Regions from separate parts of the Pantoea sp. App145 genome, predicted to be linked through region 3. Evidence: predicted binding sites of a transcription regulator. Region 3 holds the regulator's gene; each other region holds the start of a gene.
What was found. Region 3 encodes CRP, which controls carbon source genes, mostly activating them, when cyclic AMP is high. Its sites were predicted from a motif close to ATGTGANNNNNNTCACAT; they were not measured.
Positions count from the first base shown of each region.

Region 1: a site for CRP is predicted at 1,878-1,895, ahead of RCF31_RS03025 (sugar transporter). Genes of this name have one in related genera too.
Region 2: a site for CRP is predicted at 3,024-3,041, ahead of rhaS (HTH-type transcriptional activator RhaS). Genes of this name have one in related genera too.

Region 1 is NZ_CP133290.1:673,038-677,290, reverse strand. Features, by position in the region: gene RCF31_RS03040 (MFS transporter) at 1-703, shown strand, start outside; gene RCF31_RS03035 (hypothetical protein) at 869-1,120, shown strand; gene cybB (cytochrome b561) at 1,233-1,772, shown strand; gene RCF31_RS03025 (sugar transporter) at 1,945-3,129, shown strand; gene bhsA (multiple stress resistance protein BhsA) at 3,176-3,433, opposite strand; gene RCF31_RS03015 (TetR/AcrR family transcriptional regulator) at 3,728-4,253, shown strand, end outside.
Region 2 is NZ_CP133290.1:665,821-670,073, forward strand. Features, by position in the region: gene rhaT (L-rhamnose/proton symporter RhaT) at 121-1,155, shown strand; gene rhaR (HTH-type transcriptional activator RhaR) at 1,193-2,056, opposite strand; gene rhaS (HTH-type transcriptional activator RhaS) at 2,072-2,893, opposite strand; gene rhaB (rhamnulokinase) at 3,186-4,253, shown strand, end outside.
Region 3 is NZ_CP133290.1:3,194,172-3,198,424, forward strand. Features, by position in the region: gene RCF31_RS14570 (YccS/YhfK family putative transporter) at 1-1,659, opposite strand, end outside; gene crp (cAMP-activated global transcriptional regulator CRP) at 1,718-2,350, opposite strand; gene RCF31_RS14580 (OsmC family protein) at 2,652-3,056, shown strand; gene RCF31_RS14585 (phosphoribulokinase) at 3,104-3,973, opposite strand; gene RCF31_RS14590 (YheU family protein) at 4,035-4,253, opposite strand.

The DNA.
Region 1 (4,253 bases), 1.8 Mb from region 3:
GACCGATCTGTTTTCATGGCGCATTGCCATTGGGGTGATTGGCTGTTTTTCGCTGGCTTCCGCGTTGATGTTCTGGAAAATCCTGCCTGCTTCGCGTCATTTCCGCCCGGCTTCTCTGCGTCCACATAACCTGCTGATCAATTTCCGTCTGCACTGGCGAGATAAGGGCTTGCCGCTGTTGTTCGCCGAAGGTTTTCTGCTGATGGGCGCATTTGTCACCCTGTTCAACTACATTGGCTACCGCCTGTTAAGTGCCCCGTGGTTTCTCAGCCAGGCAGTGGTGGGATTGCTCTCTGTGGTCTATCTGACGGGCTCCTGGAGTTCGCCAAAAGCCGGTGCCATGACCAGTCGCTTTGGACGCGGTCCGGTGATGATCGCTGCCACCGCCATCATGCTGTGCGGATTATTACTGACAGCATTCAATACGTTGTGGATTATCCTGCCCGGCATGATGCTGTTTACCGCAGGTTTCTTTGCCGCTCACTCGGTTGCCAGCGGCTGGATTGGTCCGCGCGCCCGTCGTGCAAAAGGCCAGGCATCATCCCTCTATCTCTTCAGTTACTACGCGGGTTCCAGTGTCGCCGGTACATTAGGTGGCGTGTTCTGGCACAGCTTTGGCTGGAGCGGCGTTACGCTGTTTATCAGCATGCTGCTGGTGCTGGCTTTGCTGGTCGGCTGGCGTTTGCAGTGCCGTAAACTGTAGTAGCCTGCATCTTTATAACGGGGTCATTGCGCCCCGTTTTCCCACGCAAAAAACACTTCCTGATAAACCTTTAGTCCCAATCAAAACAAAATATCAATTGCTAGCTATAATTTGTTCTATTCCAACTATTGTTAGACTTTTTTTTCACAGCAACGAGGAAGTCAGATGGGACTCTATTATTATGTCGATAAGCACGCAGGTTATAATGACAATCACGTGGTTCATGCCACCGGCTGTCCCTTCCTTCCCCCCGACGCGGCACGGCGTTTTCTTGGCACTTTTTATACCGCGAACGCCGCAATTCAGCAGGCGCGAAAATTTTTCCCCAGCGCCATGGGCTGCGAACATTGCTGTCCGGTTTTGGTAAAAAAAAACCTGACGACTCAGAATAATGTGGCGCTAAAACACCTGGTGTGACTCTGATAATCCCGGCCTGGATTCCGTCGCAGCGGTGCGCCATTTTGTTAAGTTTTCCTGCGGCATTTCGCTATGTTAGAGACACTAAAACTGGCTTCAGGTTGGATCGTTGATGCGGGAAAAATTCGCGAAGTCACAAATCGCCCTGCACTGGTTAACAGTGCTGTTGATCGCCATTGCCTATACCACCATTGAACTGCGCGGTCTGGTTCCGCGTGGTTCATGGGCGCGGAATCTGATGATAATGACGCACTATAGCTGCGGTGTATCGGTATGGGTACTGATGCTGGCGCGTGGTGTGTTACGCCATCGTCACGCTTCACCCGATATCCTGCCGCCCCCGCCACGCTGGCAACAGGGTTTAGCCAACCTGATGCATCTTCTGCTGTACGCGTTGTTTCTGGTATTGCCGATTCTGGGAGTAACCTCGAAGTATCTGAATGGACGTCCCTGGCAATTATTTGGCGTGGTGATGCCCGTCAGCGCAACCCCGAATTTTGATCTCGCCGATAGCCTGATCAGCTGGCATGAGACCCTTGCTCCACTCGGTTACTGGTTAATCGGCCTGCATGCAGCCGCAGCATTACTGCACCATTACGTATTCAAAGACAACACGCTGTTGCGCATAATGCCGGCACGCAAACGCGGCTAATAACCTCAGGCTATTGACTTTAGCGTTGGCGATAAAAAATATTCAGCAATAAAACGCGCTTAGAAGGTTTCCCTCCGCGTTTTAATCCATCACAATAGGCACAAATTGTGATGGATGTCACTTTACATGGGTGTCTTTCGCCCTTCATTTGCTGCTCACTGATCTGAAATTAATGCAATCAACAACCGTCTCCCGTAAAACGGCCTGGCTACGCGTGGTGCTGCTGGCCATTGCCGCTTTTGTCTTTAATACCACCGAATTTGTGCCGGTCGGCTTGTTGTCAGATATCGCCGCCAGCTACTCGATGAAAACGGCTGATGTCGGCATCATGCTGACCATCTATGCCTGGGTAGTGGCGCTGTTATCGCTGCCGCTGATGTTGCTGACGCGCAATATTGAACGCCGCCTGCTGCTATCGATTCTGTTCGTGCTGTTTATCGCCAGCCATGTGCTTTCGTCTGTGGCCTGGGATTTCACCTCACTGGTGCTCTCCCGTATCGGTATCGCCCTCGCCCATGCGGTGTTCTGGTCGATTACCGCGTCGCTGGCGATACGCGTTGCTCCGGCGGGTAAAAAGACCCAGGCGCTGAGTATGCTGGCAACCGGCACCGCGCTGGCGATGGTCCTGGGGGTGCCAATTGGCCGCGTCGTAGGTCAGTATCTGGGCTGGCGCACCACCTTTGGCATGATTGGTTTGTCTGCCCTGGTGCTGCTGGTGTTACTGGTGCGTATTCTGCCGCGTCTGCCAAGCGAACACACCGGATCGCTCAACAGCGTACCGATGCTGTTTCGCCGACCGGCGCTGGTCAGTATGTATGTGCTGGTGACAGTGGTGGTGACCGCCCATTATACCGCCTACAGCTATATCGAACCCTTTATGCAAGTGGTAGCGAATTCCGGGGAGAACTTCACCACCTTGTTACTGCTACTGTTCGGCTCTGCGGGGATTATCGGTAGCGTGCTGTTCAGTACCCTCGGCAATAAATATCCCTCAGCCCTGCTGATTGCGGCCATCGCCGTGATTACCTTGAGCATGGGTTTGCTGATCTTTGCCGCCGTGCGTCCGGCAGCCATTGCCACGCTCTGTATCTTCTGGGGTATGGCCATGATGATGATCGGGCTGGCGATGCAGGTGCGGGTATTGTCGCTGGCACCGGACGCGACCGATGTGGCGATGTCGCTGATGTCCGGCATTTATAACATCGGCATTGGTGCCGGAGCGCTGTTGGGCAACCAGGTCAGCCTGCATTTAAGCATGGCGGATGTGGGAAATGTGGGTGGGTTAATTGGTCTGGTCGCGTTGTTCTGGTGCATCTACATCTTCCGTCGCTATCCGCAGTTGCGTTCGAACGGATAGTCGAAAAAGGGCTTCAGATACGCTGTTATCTGAAGCCAGCCCCTTCTTATTTATAGAGTTCTGCGGTGCCATGCAGGTTGTTGTTGCCAGAGGTCGAAGTGATGCGGAAAGACTTTGCTCCGGCAGCACTCGCCTTCTCCGCCAGTTGATTCTCCAGCGATGTCAAATCCGTGCTACCTGATGCGCTTACCACACCAATTTGTTGTTGATTCACTGGTGCTTCGCTCACCAGATCAGCAGCCATGGTACCAAACGCGATTGATGACAGGGCCACAGCGGCCAGGGTCAGTTTAATGCTTTTCATGATTTGTCTCTCTTTGCAGATGAAATTAGGGTCAGTCGCCATTAAATTAACAACCGTTAAGTAAATGCTAGATCCAAAGCCGTATGCGCGTCAACTATTTTATTAACGCTCGTTATTTTAATGGGAAGTAGCGTGAGTATGGGCTTTGGCGTCGATCTACACTTGACGGATCAGGCGGTTTTTCCGATCAAAAGCACAAACGGGCAAAGTGTGGACATCACTTTACCCGCTGCCCTTGCATATTAATTTAATGATCGGTAATTTAATGATATGTTTTCGCCGTTGTGAGGATGTATGAGCCAGATAAGTGAACCGGTGATCCGCAAAAGTCGTGGCAGACCCAAAGTCTTTGATCGCGATGATGCGCTGGATAAAGCGTTGATGCTGTTCTGGGCACACGGTTATGAAGGCACCTCGCTGGCGGATTTAGTGAGCGCTACAGGTGCGAAAGCCCCCACGCTCTACGCTGAGTTCGAAAACAAAGAAGGTCTGTTTAAGGCCGCCATGCAGCGTTATATCGAACGGTTTAGTGCACAACGTAATGCCGTGCTGAATGATATAGCACTGGATGTTAAGTCAGCGATAGAGGCGTATTTCCGCGCCACCGCGGCCTGCTTTACCGAGTGTGACAAACCGGCCGGTTGTTTTTTCATTTGTACTTCCAGCGCCCTTTCCGCCGGTTCTGAAGAGGTAGCACGCATGCTGGAGCAGCAGCATCATGCGCAGGAGCACGCGTTACAGCAGTTCCTGGCAACCCGTCAGCAACAGGGTGAATTGCCTGCCTGTAGCAATACCACTACGCTTGCCAGTTTTCTCGCCT
Region 2 (4,253 bases), 1.8 Mb from region 3:
CAACTCCGCCCGTTCCCCGGCAACCATCCAAAGGCTGAGTAAAAGCTGACCGCCGTAGACTCTCGGGTAATCGGGAGACCGTCGGTTTCCTGTTGGCCTCAACCTTACGAAGGAATAACAATGAACAGTGCCATCATTGCAGGTATTTTCTGGCATCTGGTGGGTGCCGCCAGTGCCGCATGCTTTTATGCTCCGTTTAAACAGGTGAAAAAGTGGTCATGGGAAACCATGTGGTCGGTCGGTGGCGTGATGTCATGGCTGATTTTGCCCTGGGTGGTCAGTGCGGTGCTGTTACCGAACTTCTGGGCCTACTACGGTAGCTTCAGCTTTTCGCAGTTGCTGCCGGTGTTTTTGTTTGGGGCCATGTGGGGTATTGGCAACATCAACTACGGGCTGACGATGCGTTATCTCGGTATGTCGATGGGCATCGGTATCGCCATAGGGATTACCCTGGTGGTAGGTACGCTGATGACGCCGCTGCTCCAGGGCCGCTTTGTCGAGTTATTCAGCTCGGAAGGTGGGCGATTAACGTTGCTCGGCGTGTTTGTGGCGTTGATTGGCGTCGCCATCGTCTCACGCGCTGGATTGTTAAAAGAACGCGCCCTGGGCATCAATGCGGAAGAGTTCAATTTGAAGAAGGGGCTGGTGCTGGCGGTGATTTGCGGCATCTTCTCAGCCGGGATGTCTTTTGCCATGGACGCTGCGAAACCGATGCACGAGGCCGCGGCGAATCTTGGCATTAACCCGCTGTATGTGGCATTGCCCAGTTATGTGGTGATCATGGGGGGCGGGGCGCTGGTTAACCTGGCCTACTGCTTTATCCGTCTGGCGGTGAAGTCGGATCTCTCTGTACGGGCCGATTTCTCAATTGCGAAGCCGATGCTAATTGCTAACATCGCCTTCGCCGTGCTGGGCGGCACCATGTGGTATCTGCAATTCTTCTTCTATGCCTGGGGACACGCCAAAATCCCGGCACAGTATGACTTCGTCAGCTGGATGCTGCATATGAGCCTGTATGTGCTGTGCGGTGGCCTGGTTGGGCTGGTCATGAAGGAATGGAAAGCTGTTGGGCAACGTCCGGTACGTGTACTGTCGCTTGGCTGTGTGGTGATCATCATTGCGGCGAATATAGTCGGGCTGGGCATGGCATCCTGATTAATCATTGCGGCGCGAATTATCGCGCCGCAATGATTTAATGTGTTTCATTCACCATTATCGGGCGGTTTGGCAAAAAACGTTGCCGCCACGCACTCGGCGTCAGGCCGGTTTCACGCGTAAATACCACCGAAAAATAATTGCTGTCATCAAAGCCGCAACGAGCAGCCACTTCACTGATTAGCCAATCCTGAGTACGCAGCAAGTATTTCGCCTGGCATAGCTGTAACTGACGCAGATAATGGCCGATGGTCATGCCGGTCTGCTGGCGAAATAATTGTTTTAGCGCCCGTTCACTCAACTGATTTTGCTGACAAAACATGGCGAGGTCGAAAGGGCGGTCAATCGCGCCCTGCAAGGCAGACATCAGCAGGTCCAGCTGTTCCCCCTCCGGCAACACCCAGGGACGATCCGCCGCATAACCGTGGCGGCGTAGTATCAGCGCCAGCTGCAGAAAAAGCGCTTCAGAAAGCTGAATTGAGAGAGGATCGCTTTTGCGGCTTTCCCGCTCCAACTGGGTGATCACCCCGCGTGCCAGCGCCATGCCACGCGTGGTTAAGCGCCAGCAACCGGGCGATTCCGCATCGTCGGGCGGCAGCAGCTGGCTCCAGTCCAGCCCAAGATGAAAGCGGTCACGACAGTAGAGAATATTGTCCAGCACCAGATCGTTGACGCTGTCATAGCTGTGGCAGTCGTTATCACGGATATAAAACACATCGCCACAGGTAATCAGCCACGGTCGATCGTTGAGCACATGCAAGCCGTTGCCGCGCCAGACAATCACAATTTCACTGAACTCATGACGATGCGGCGGGAAGGAAGGCTGCGGCAGGCGTTCAGCTACCGCAATCGGCAAAGAGGGTGCCGGGAAATAGTCTTCGCGCGACAATATTAGCGACATGAGGGCCACTCCTAATCACAACATCTGCTGGCGCTCCGCTCTGGGTGCACAGCCAAATTCCCGCCGGAACAAGGTGGAGAAATGGTTGCTGTCACCAAATCCACACTGAAAGGCGATATCCGTAATGCGCAAATCGCTGTGCCGTAACAGGTGGCGCGCCTGTAGCAAGCGCAACCGGTTCAGGTAGCGTTGCGGCGTATTCCCGGTTTGCTGCTTCATCTGACGATGCAGTGTGCGCAGCGACAGTGAAAATTGGTCAGCAAGTGCCTCCCAGACAATCTCTTCACTGTAGTGCTCATTCAGCCAGTCAAGCAACCGATGCAATCGGGCTTCCTGATCCTGGGCTTCATCGTTGTGACCCGCCTCGCGCAACAACACCAGCAGTTGCAGGAACAACTGTTCCTGACGTGCCTGCTTCTCCAGTGACCAGACGCCTGGCGGATTCATCTGCGTAACAATCTGCAAGGCCTGGTCCATCACCTTGTGGTTAATCCGCCAGTGTGACGCGTAATTGCCATCCTCCTCGCGCGGTAGCAAAGCTTGCAGACCAGAGAGAAAGCGGAAGGCCGCCGGACTGCGATACAGCACATTGGTCAGACACAGGTTGTCGGTTTGCTCATAAAGATGGCGATCGTGATCGCGAACGAAACACACACAACCGGCACACAGCGCCTGCGGCTGACCATTGAACACATGAATGCCGGAACCCTGTTCTACCAGCACAATTTCGTGGAAATCATGGTGATGTTCAGGAAACGCCTGCTGCGGCACGCGCGGCTCGATAGCGATGGCGTAATCCCCGGCAGGGAAAAAATCTGCGCTGTGTAAAACGGTCATGGCTCGCCTCTCATTATTAACAAAACCGTAACCGAGTCTACTCAGGCGGCTGCCACCTTACCTTGAATTTTCAACCGGGCAATGCAGGAAAATGGCTAATTTTTCAAGATCTCGCGTGTTGTTCGGGAAAATGCGGCGAAGGTCACAACCCGGTGCTTGTGTGGTTCTGTGAGCTGTCTCACGAACATCTTTGTAACGGTGCCAGCAGCATTGGCGCGCTGGCAGTAAGGGGAAGGTGACCAGACGGCAGGATTTTTACTCTGTACGCATCTCATCACAGGAAGAACTCGCCATGAGTATGCGTAACATTGTTGCCATTGATTTAGGCGCATCCAGCGGGCGCATAATGCTCGCTCAATGGACCTCCGCGTCTCAGCGCATCACCCTGCGGGAAGTGCGCCGTTTTGCTAATCAGCGCGTGCGTCGTGCCGGTTACGACTGCTGGGATCTGGACCATCTGGAGCAGGAGATACGTTGCGGGCTACAACAGCTGGATGAGGAAGGTATCGTGCCGGACAGCATCGGTATCGATACCTGGGGTGTTGACCTGGTGTTGCTGGATGCTGATGGACAGCGGGTCGGCGAGGCAGTGAGCTATCGCGATGCCCGTACCGACGGCCAGATGACGCAGGCAATCAGCGATCTCGGCAAACAGGCCATTTATCAGCGCACCGGCATTCAGTTTCTGCCGTTTAACACCCTGTATCAGCTGCGTGCCCTGCATTTGCAACAGCCAGACTGGCAGGCGCAGGTAGCACATGCGTTGATGATTCCGGACTACCTGCATTATCAATTGACCGGCAACATGAACTGGGAATACACCAACGCCACGACGACCCAATTGCTGAACATCACCAGTGGCGAATGGGACCCGGATTTACTGGCCTGGGCGGGAGTGGATGCCCGCTGGTTTGGCAAACCCTCCGCACCGGGTAACACCGTCGGTTTTTGGTCCAGTCCCCGTGGACACAGGATTCCGGTGATTGCGGTCGCCACCCACGACACCGCCAGTGCCGTGCTGGCAACGCCTTTAATGCAGGATGATGCCGCTTATCTTAGCTCTGGTACCTGGTCACTGATGGGGATTGAGAGCTTGCAACCTTGCCTGAGCCGTGCCGCGCTTGACGCCAATATCACCAATGAAGGGGGCGCGGAGGGCTACCGGGTATTGAAAAATATCATGGGCCTGTGGCTGTTGCAGCGGGTGTGCAGTGAGCTGCAAATCAGCGATCTGTGTGGATTGATTCAGCAGGCGGCGGATGAACCGGCCTGCCGCGCCCTGATCAACCCCAACGCCAGCCGCTTTATCAATCCCGCCAGTATGGTGCAGGAAATTCAGAACGCCTGTGCGGAACAACAT
Region 3 (4,253 bases):
GTTGTGTGCCTGGTTAACCTTAATGCGCTGGTAGGCCAGCTTCTCCGGCGACTGCTCCGGCCCGAGCAGCAGCTGCAACGCTTCCTGGTCAGCCTCCAGCGCGTCATGTGCGTTCTTACGGAGCAAGCCGCTTTGCCACTGTGGCCACAGCCAAATCATGCCGCCAAAGGCAATCAGGCATCCCATCAGCGTATCCATCATGCGTGGCAACAGGAACTGTGCACCGTTGAGCGACAGCAACTGAAGCGAGTACACCGCCGTTACCGTAAAGCCAATCATCGACCAGCCGTAATATTTACGCGTCACCAGATAGCTGGCGAGGGTGATCGCCAGCATAAACAGCAGGGTGATGGATTTCGGCACGGCAAAACGCAGCGAGGCAGCCGCGATCAATAGCCCGGCGAAGGTGCCGAGGGCACGGTGCTGGATACGTACGCGAGTGGCGCTGTAGCCGTTCTGGCTGACGAACATGGTGGTCATCAGAATCCAGTAGGGTTTGGGGATGTTAAAGAACAACGCCAGCGCGCTGCCAAACATCAGCATTACGGCAAAACGCGCTGCGGTGCGTAACGCCGGGGACTTTAGCGACAGGTAACTGCGCAGCGCCGGAAAAAACGGCAAACGTCGCTGGCGGTCGGCCATCAGGTCACGGGTATAAAGAGGTTTCTGCGTGCGCAGGACGCGGGCTATCCGACTGAAATGGTACAGGCAAAAATTACCGACCGGATTATCCGGGTGCTGGCGCGCAATCTTTTCCAGCGCCCCGAGCTGCTTCTCCATATGAAAGCGCTCCGGCAACTGGTGATAGAGGATAGCATCGGCCAACAGCCGCAGCCGCGCCGATATGGTCTTCGCATTCCAGCGGATCACCGCTTCAGCATGGCTCTGCTCCACCAGTTTTTGCACTTCTTCAGGCTGATGCAGGCTGACCGAGATGTGTTCCTGGAGATCGAGTGCCACCTGGAAGGCACGCGTCAGACGTTTATGGCTGTTGTTACGGCTGGCAGACAGCATATGCATTTGCTGATAACAGGTGGTGATCAGGTCGACCGCTTTTTGCTGCCGGGCCAGCAGTGGGGGGAGCGCTTTTTCCGGATCGGTCAGCTGCGTCAGCAGGGTATATTTGGCATCGCAATAATCCGCCAGCTCGCGATACAGCAGGCTGAGGGTTTCACGCATCGGCTGTTCTTTCCACAGCCAGAACCAGAGCCAGTTAAACAGCCCGTACCACAGCGTGCCGCCGATATACAGCAGCGGCGGTACCCATATCGGCATGCGTCCTGCGAGGCTGAGTGTGAAGATGGCGGCGATAAGGGTGCCGGGCAGCAAACGGCCATGCAACGGACTGATTTCGCCGGTGACGCCCACCAGCAGCGGCAGAGCCAGCATAATCAGCGGCAAAGGAACATGGTAATCCGTCAACCACTGAATCAGAAAGCTGCCGGTGGCAAACAGGGATCCGCCGACAATCAGGCGTTTAAAGAAACGTTTATGTGGTGTATCCAGACCCGCGATATTGCAGCAGGCGGGAACCAGCGAGAACAGCAAACCTTTTTGCAGGTCACCAAACAGCCAGCCGAGAGCCACGGGCAGGCAAAGCACCAGCGTTTGCCGCAGGGCATAATTAACTTCGGGATGATAGATGATTCGACGCCACATCAGCTCATCGTAGACAAAAACGGCGCGATGTGACCATCACGCCGTGGGTGAGAAGGAATTAGCGGGTGCCGTAAACGACGATGGTTTTACCATGTGCGGAGATCAGGTTTTGATCTTCCAGCATTTTCAGAATACGGCCAACTGTCTCGCGTGAGCAGCCAACGATCTGACCAATTTCCTGACGGGTGATTTTGATCTGCATCCCGTCCGGGTGGGTCATGGCATCAGGCTGTTTGGCCAGATTGAGCAGCGTCTGCGCAATGCGACCGGTCACATCAAGGAAGGCAAGGTTGCCGACTTTTTCTGATGTCACCTGCAGGCGACGTGCCATCTGCGCCGAAAGACGCATTAAAATATCCGGGTTTACCTGAATCAGCTGACGGAATTTTTTGTAGGAAATTTCAGCCACTTCGCAGGCAGTTTTTGCTCGTACCCAGGCACTGCGTTCCTGACCTTCTTCAAACAGGCCAAGCTCGCCGATGAAATCCCCCTGATTGAGGTAGGAGAGAATCATCTCTTTGCCTTCTTCATCTTTAATCAGTACCGCAACGGCACCTTTCACGATGTAGTAGAGCGTTTCCGCTTTTTCACCCTGGTGAATCAGGGTGCTTTTGGATGGATATTTGTGAATATGGCAATGGGACAGGAACCATTCGAGTGTAGGGTCTGTTTGCGGTTTGCCGAGAACCATTCGCTATTATCCTCTGTTGTAATCGTGCCCAAAACACAGGGGGCAATTTTCCCTGTCAGGCGGTGAAATCGTAGAGCGCTTCCAGTAAAGGAAATTATTCGGGTGGACTCTTAAGCCAGGCTTCTGATTCTTCCCGCCTTCGTCTGTTACGACGAAAATATTTTCAGCTCTGTTTGTAGCACAGCTTTTGCTAGCTGTCTTGTGTTGTCTCGCTTCAGCAAAAGGGCGATTAGTCTGGATTGCTGTTTCTCAGGTGAAAGCGTACTCTGGCGGCAAATCAGCTTGGTCAGGAGAAAGAATAATGCAGGCACGAGTCAAATGGGTGGAGGGGCTTACCTTTCTCGGAGAATCCTCATCGGGTCATCAGGTATTAATGGATGGGAACTCGGGTGATAAAGCGCCGAGTCCGATGGAGATGGTGCTGATGGCGGCGGGTGGTTGCAGCGCGATTGACGTGGTGTCTATCCTGCAAAAAGGGCGCAATGAAGTGACCGATTGCGAGGTGAAACTCACTTCTGAACGTCGTGAAGAAGCGCCACGGATTTTTACACACATCAATCTGCATTTTATTGTCAGCGGCAAAGCGCTGGGCGATAAAGCGGTGGCGCGTGCGGTGGATTTGTCGGCAGAGAAATATTGTTCGGTGGCGATCATGCTGGGCAAAGGGGTCGACATCACCCACAGCTATGAGGTTATCGAGCTATAGCACGAACGTAGCGGCGCGATAAATCGCGCCGATACGGAAATGACGGATTATTCAATCCGTTTACCTTCAATCAGCCGCTGCACCAGCGGTGTCATAATCAACTCCATCGCCAGCCCCATTTTGCCACCCGGCACCACCAGGGTGTTCATATGCGAGATAAAGGAATCCTGAATCATCGCCAGCAGGTAAGGAAAGGCAATACCTTCCAGCCCACGAAAATGGATCACCACAAAGCTTTCATCCAGCGACGGAATCTCACGTGCGGCAAACGGATTTGAGGTATCAACGGTAGGTACGCGCTGGAAGTTGATATGGGTGCGCGAGAACTGTGGCGTAATGAAGTTGATGTAATCCTCCATCGAACGTACCACCGAATCCATCACCGCTTCGCGCGAATGACCGCGTTCGCTGGTGTCGCGAATCAACTTCTGAATCCACTCGAGGTTCACAATCGGCACCACGCCGACCAGCAAATCCACATGTTCGGCCACATTGTGTTGCTGTGTCACGACGCCGCCGTGCAAACCCTCATAAAACAGCACATCCGTGTTTTCCGGCAGCGGTTGCCAGGGCGTAAAGGTGCCGGGAACCTGATTCCACGGCACGGCTTCATCATAGGTGTGAAGATATTTGCGCGACTGCCCGAGACCGGATTGTCCGTATTGTCTGAAGGTTTGCTCCAGCAGGCCAAAATCGTTGGCCTCCGGTCCGAAGTAGCTGATATGACGGCCCAGATCGCGCGCTTTGCGGATCGCCATGTCCATCTCTGGACGCGTATAACGATGGAAACTGTCGCCTTCCACTTCTGCGGCGTGCAGATCCAGCTGCTGGAAAATTTTCCGGAAGGCAAGGCTGGTGGTGGTGGTTCCGGCTCCGCTGGAACCGGTAACGGCGATAACTGGATGCCTGGCTGACATGACAAAGCTCCCTGTGAAGTCCGGCGATGAGCATTGTTAGCACGAAATGCCGGGATGTGCATTAGCCGCGAAATTCACCGCGCGCCATGATATTGACGGTTTCGTGCAGTTCAGACCACACCAGTACCGCCTCGCCACGCTCCAGCTGGCGGCGCACATCGGCGACCTTCTGCGCCAGACTGCGCTCCTGTTCACCGTAGTCGGTGCCTTCGCGTAATACAAAGGCTTCAATCAGGTTTTCCAGCGTTTCGGGGTCGAGTTGTTGCCACGGTATAATCAC